Regions from separate parts of the Marinobacter sp. ANT_B65 genome, predicted to be linked through region 1. Evidence: predicted binding sites of a transcription regulator. Region 1 holds the regulator's gene; the other holds the start of a gene.
The links. Region 1 encodes sigma-54, which starts transcription at its own class of promoters, with help from an activator protein. Its sites were predicted from a motif close to ANTGGCATNNANNTTGCTNT; they were not measured.
Positions count from the first base shown of each region.

Region 2: a site for sigma-54 is predicted at 1,279-1,298, ahead of nirB (nitrite reductase large subunit NirB). Genes of this name have one in related genera too.

Region 1 is NZ_NXGV01000001.1:862,118-865,434, forward strand. It holds gene ptsN (PTS IIA-like nitrogen regulatory protein PtsN) at 1-18, opposite strand, end outside; gene hpf (ribosome hibernation promoting factor) at 104-412, opposite strand; gene CPA50_RS04095 (RNA polymerase factor sigma-54) at 519-2,054, opposite strand; gene lptB (LPS export ABC transporter ATP-binding protein) at 2,228-2,953, opposite strand; gene lptA (lipopolysaccharide transport periplasmic protein LptA) at 2,971-3,317, opposite strand, start outside.
Region 2 is NZ_NXGV01000002.1:414,622-417,938, reverse strand. It holds gene CPA50_RS12040 (nitrate- and nitrite sensing domain-containing protein) at 1-1,073, opposite strand, end outside; gene nirB (nitrite reductase large subunit NirB) at 1,442-3,317, shown strand, end outside.

The DNA of each region.
Region 1 (3,317 bases):
CAGGGATGTGTCGCTCATGAATCGACCGTGCTTCCGTTAAAAAAAACTGCGACACGTTGTCCGCGCCGCAGTCTGATGAGATGACATGCCTGAAAACAGCCGCCTAGCGGGCGGTGTTCCCCTGCATCCTGTCTACACTCTTTTCTTTGTGCTTGAGAATCTGCCGGTCAAGCTTATCGATGAGTCCGTCGATAGCTGCGTACATATCCTCACTTTCCGCCTTTGCGTGAATCTCACCACCAACCACGTGGAGTGTTGCGTCCGCTATCTGACGAACCTTATCTACTTCCAGGGTCACCTGGCAGTTACTGATGTGGTCGAAGTGCCGCTCCAGTCGCTGAAACTTTTCAGACACATAATCCTTCAGGGCGGGAGTCAGTTCTACGTGATGGCCTGAAATATTAAGTTGCATAGACGTCTCCTGTTGTTATCCGTTCCGGCTCTGGGAGCCCGGCCTGGGTGCTGACACCTGTTATTGCGCCAGCGAAATTCTTGAGAACCCGTAAACAGTGCCTGGTTCAGACCAGACGCTTGCGTTCGTTCGAAGGCGGAATGTGCATCGCCTCACGATATTTTGCAACTGTGCGTCGCGCAACCTTGATTCCCTGTTCTCCAAGCATGGCTGCAATCTTGCTGTCACTCAACGGCTTTTTAGGTGTTTCTGCAGCAATTAACTTTTTGATCATGGCGCGAATCGCTGTTGAGGAACATTCGCCGCCCTCGTCGGTACTGACGTGGCTGGAGAAAAAGTACTTCAGTTCAAAGATGCCTCGCGGTGTATGCATGTATTTTTGTGTGGTTACACGGGAAATGGTGGATTCGTGCATTTCCACAACCTGGGCAATATCCGAGAGGATCAGTGGCTTCATTGCCTCCTCCCCATAATCCAGAAATCCCTGCTGATGCTCAACAATACGCGTGGCAACCTTCAGCAGAGTTTCGTTCCGGCTTTGCAGGCTTTTTATAAACCACTTGGCTTCCTGGAGCTGGTCGCGAAGATAGGTGTTATCCGCACTGCTGTCGGCCCGCCTTATTAGTGAAGCATAGCTGGCATTTACGCGTATGCGCGGAGCAATTTCAGGATTCAGCTCTACCCGCCAGCGGCCATTGTGCTTGCGAACGATGACATCGGGAATGACATAATCCGGCTCGGTCCGGTCTATGATGTCGCCGGGGCGCGGGTTGAGGCCGGTGATAAGGGTAAGCACGTCACGCAGCTGTTCTTCCTTGAGGCGGCTGCGGCGGAGCAGCTGGGCATAATCACGGTTGCCCAGCAGATTTATGTAATGGGTGATGACGAGTCGTGCCTGGGCAAGCCAGGGAGTTTCCGGTGGTAGCTGGTTGAGCTGGATCAGCAGACAGTCCTGAAGATCCCGGGCAAAAACTCCCGGTGGATCGAAGTGTTGCAGCCGGCGTAAAACGGCTTCTACTTCATCTATCTCAAGGGGGTCCTCATCTGTATCGTCGGTCAGGCCGGCATAGATGTCCTCAACAGGGCTGGTGAGGTACCCGCGCTCGTCCACTGCATCCATCAGGGCGTGAGCAATGGCCTGATCCCGTTCGTTCAAAGGTGTCAGGTTGAGCTGCCACTCCAGATGATCTCTCAGGGTTTCGGTTGGTGAGTTTCTGGTTTCGAAATCATGGTCGTTTTCGTCATCATTCCGTGCAGCGGGGGCAGGGGCCGACTGATAAACGTCTTCCCATGCGGTATCAACGGGCAGATCGTCGGGAAGTGTATCCGGGATTTCGTTTTCAGACTGCCAGTCCGGGCCGGTTTCGCTCTCATCCCAGTCGGAGGTGGGTGTATCAGCTGTCGCTTCAGCGGACATTTCGACGGCGGAACTATCCTGATTCTGATCACTGTCGGCTGAAGGCGATTCAATCTGCTCGTCATCTTCCGAATTTTCCAGCAGGGGATTGGATTCCAGGGCTTGCTGGATTTCCTGCTGGAGATCGAGAGTTGATAACTGCAGAAGCCTGATCGCCTGTTGCAGCTGGGGCGTCATTGTCAGGCTCTGACCCAGCTTTAATTGTAATGAGGCTTTCATAACCATCGCTCAGGATCCGTCACACTTACCTGCTCTGAATTTCTTGCATTGGCCAAAAAATCTATGTATGTCGGCTACTTGCCGCCCCTATAGATTACCCTAGCAAGTTCTTTGCCGAGTTTACTTGCTCCCGGTCAGCAAAACAATCGAAGGGACATGCTCCGGAGCGAAAACAGACCCTAAAGGCGAAATTCATTTCCAAGATACACTTCTTTAACTTGTTGATTGGCAAGTATGGTTTCGGAGTTTCCGGAAGCGATAATGTGGCCTCCGGAAACTATGTAAGCGTTCTCGCAGATATCCAGTGTTTCACGCACGTTGTGATCTGTGATCAGAACGCCTATGCCCTTGTCCCGGAGGTGGCGGATAATCTGTTTGATATCACTTACGGAAATGGGGTCTACCCCGGCAAACGGCTCGTCCAGAAGGATGAAAGCCGGTTCCATTGCCAGGGCGCGGGCAATTTCGACCCGGCGCCGTTCACCGCCGGAGAGTGCCATGCCCAGGCTGTCGCGGATATGGGTAATGTGGAACTCTTCCAGCAGTTGTTCGAGTTTACTCAAACGTTCAGTGCGGCTGAGGGATTTACGGGTTTCCAGAATCGCCATAATGTTATCCCGCACTGAGAGCTTGCGGAATACAGATGCTTCCTGCGGAAGGTAGCCAATGCCTTTGCGGGCCCGGCCATGCATGGGCAGTGGCGTGATGTCCTGGCTGTCTATGGTTATACGGCCATTGTCAGCATTCACCAGCCCCACAATCATGTAAAAACAGGTGGTTTTTCCGGCGCCGTTGGGGCCGAGCAGGCCTACGATCTCGCCGCTGCGAATTTCCAGTGAGACATCAATGACCACTTTTTTCTGTTTATAGCTTTTTGCCAGGTTACTCGCTCTGAGAACTGCCATTGGATCCCTGTTTTCTGCTATTTGGTGGAGTCACTGCTGCTGCCTCGGGGCTGGATGACCATTTCGACCCGGCCCGGGCCTGCGCCGGTATCCCTGCCGCCTTCTGCTGTGACTACTCTTTGCTCGGTGTCGTAATGAATAATGTCGCCGCGAAATACGTTGCCATTCTGCTCAATTACGGCTTCCCGTTCAAAGGTGAGTTGCTTGTCGGAAGCAGACCAGGTGATGTTTCGGGCTTTGGCGTCGGTTTCACCCTCACCGCTGGTAACAGGTTGCTGGTAACGGGCAGGGGAGCCGTTGGCTTCGATACGGTTGAGGCCTTCGGCGCTTCGGTACAGTACCACCCGTTCCGCCGTCAGGCGGG
Region 2 (3,317 bases), on a different contig from region 1:
TCCTGCACCAGGTCAAAGATGGAACGGCCAGTCTGCTGGCTGACTCCTCCGCTTGAGAATGCATCGCCTGTATTGCCACCGCTGCCTGAGTCACAAAGAACCAATACCGGCTGAGTTGATGCCCCTTCAGTATCCAGTGACGCAATCAGCGTCTCCTGGTGCGCCAGGGAGTTTCGGGCGTCACCAAAACGCTCAATACAGCTCGCGTGAAAACAGCCTTCCACGGAATCCTCCACCCTTTTCAACGCATCGATACGTTCTGTCATCAGCTTGAACCACTGATCTGCCAACTGCGAGCCAGGATCTTTGAAGGACCCTACGGACAATGAAAGACGCCTCAGCCGCGCAATTTCGCTCTCACGATCATGCCCGCAAACTTCCTGCCAGAGAGCCAGTGAACCTGCATCCGCAAAGTTGGAAAACACCTCCAGACAGCGTTCCTGTGCCTCGCACAGGTGCGCCATGCGCTGTGATAGTGCACGACTGAAGCGACCACTTGAAAACCCGGCAGAGCCAACCGCCCGCTCTTGTCCACAGAACTCCTTCCCATTCATGATGTGGACCATAGCGACCAGCGGCCCGGCGATTGTGGGGTCTACAGCCGTATCCGCGGCCTCAAACACAACAGCAATGAGGTGATGTATAAGACAGCTGTAGTCCTGGGTAGCTGATTCCGCAGTGATTTTCCGGGCAACGACACAACGCCTCAACTCACCAAGGCCTTCAAGGCTGTGCAGGGCGCTCGCAATCTGATTCAGCAATCGGCTGCTTACCGGGTGCCCCGTGAGTTCCTGATGGATTTCAGCCAACGCCTGCTCGAACTCTGCCCTCAACCGATCTGATTCCTCCGATAGCACCTGCCGTTCATTTACATACGTCTCACCGGCGGAGCCGAGAAAAACATTAGACGCGCCACGTTCACGCTGAAGCCCATGTACCAGACTGCTGATACAGGGGACCAACCGGCCCATCTGGAGAAAGTACTGCAGGCTCATGAGTTCGCAGGTTTTGGATGCGATCAGGTAATCCGCTGCTTTGGGTATATCGGGCACAGCATCACGTTTGGTACTCATCGGGAAACTCCGGGACACAGTTAACCTGCCAGGCCTTTTCTGGAACATTCTGGCTGGGACTCCAGAGAACGGAGCAATTACCGGGCCACGAGAAACCAGCTCTAAAGCCGTGCAACCCGCCCCGCCACAGGGCAGGTTTTCGGGTTTCATATGCCACTTGAAAAGCAGTTTTCATTCAAACCATTGATTTAATACAACTTGCAAAACTGGCACGAAGATAGCTTTACCTACAGTAAGGATGAATATTCCGGCCATGGATCAGGTCGGACCATCAGATCATTGTTGTTGGCATTGGCGCCGGACCATCGATTTCCCTCTTATGGGAATAGATGCTCCGGCTTTTTTTGTTGTGGAAAAGGAAAAGTGGCATGAGTAAGAAAACCCTGGTAGTGATCGGCAACGGCATGGTGGGCCACCATTTTCTCGAGCAGTTCACCGCCAGCCCCGCTGCCACTGACTATGAAATCATCGTCTTCGGTGAGGAAAAGCAACTGGCCTATGACAGAGTCCATTTGTCCGAGTATTTCGGTGGTTCTACCCATTCGGATCTGGCGATGGGTACGCCGGAATGGTACACCGGGCAGGGCATCCAGCTGCACCTGAATGAACAGGTAACCGGCATTGACCGGGAGACCGGCACCCTGGCTACTCCCCGGGGCAGCTACCACTATGATGAACTGGTACTGGCCACGGGCTCTTTTCCTTTCGTGCCGCCAATCGAAGGGAATGACAACCCTCACTGCCTGGTCTATCGCACTCTGGATGATCTGGATTCCATTCGTGCCAGCTCTGAAGGTGCCAGCACCGGCGTCGTTGTAGGCGGTGGCCTGCTGGGGCTGGAAGCAGCCAACGCTCTCAAGAGCCTGGGACTGCAAGCTCAAGTGGTTGAGTTTGCACCCAGGCTGATGCCGGTTCAGCTCGATGCCGAGGGCGGTGCTCTGTTGCGCCGCAAGATTGAAGAGCTGGGCGTCAAGGTGCATACAGAGAAAGCGACCACGGCCATTACTAAAGGCGAGGATGCCCGCCTGCGCATGAATTTCAGCGACGACTCTTTCCTGGAAACTGACCTGATTGTCTTTTCCGCCGGCATCCGCCCGCAGGATGCTCTCGCCCGTGCCAGTGGTCTTGAGATTGGTGAACGCGGCGGCATCGTGATCGACAATCATTGCACCACCTCGGACCCCCATATTCATGCCATTGGTGAGTGCGCGCTCTGGGAGCAGAAGATTTTCGGCCTTGTGGCCCCCGGCTACACCATGGCCCGGACTCTGTCCGCCGTTCTGAACAGTGATCAGGAAGCGGCCTTCACCGGTGCTGACATGAGCACCAAGCTCAAACTTCTGGGGGTAGATGTGGGCTCCATCGGCGATGCTCATGCCCAGACTCCGGGCGCCCGCAATATACGCTTCAATGATGAGCGGGCAGGCCACTATCGCCGTATGGTGGTCAGCGAGGATGGAAAGACCCTGCTGGGCGCCATCCTTGTTGGCGACAACAGCCACTATGACACTCTGCTGCAATACGCTCTCAACGGGATTACCCTGCCGGCAAACCCGGAAGCCCTGATCCTGCCGGAAAACCAGGGCGGGGCACCCGCACTGGGGCCAGATTCTCTGCCAGAGACGGCATCCATCTGTTCCTGCCATAACGTGACCAAAGGCGATATCTGCTGTGCTATCGATGCTGGCTGCTCCGACCTCGGCAGCGTCAAGGCAGAAACCAGGGCCAGTACCAGCTGCGGCGGCTGCACAGCTCTGCTCAAAAACGTGGTGGACTGTGAGCTGGAAAAGCGCGGCGTGGAAGTGAGCAAGGACCTGTGCGAACACTTTCCGTACAGCCGCCAGGAGCTGTTCCATCTGGTCAAGGTCAATGGCATCCGCACCTTCCGCACATTGATCACCCAGCATGGCAAAGGCCACGGCTGCGACATCTGCAAGCCCGCAGTCGGATCCATTCTGGCTAGCTGCTGGAACGACCATATTCTTGCTACCGACCATGTGCCTTTGCAGGACACCAACGACACCTTCATGGCCAATATGCAGAAGAACGGCACCTACTCCATTGTGCCGAGGATTCCGGGAGGCGAGATCACTCCGGACAAACTGATTGTGCTGGGTGAGGTAGCCAAGGAATACGACCTGTACACCAAGATTACAGGCGGCCAGCGAGTTGACCTGTTCGGCGCCACACTGACTGAACTGCCGGAGATCTGGGAGAAGCTTATCGCCGCTGGTTTCGAGACGG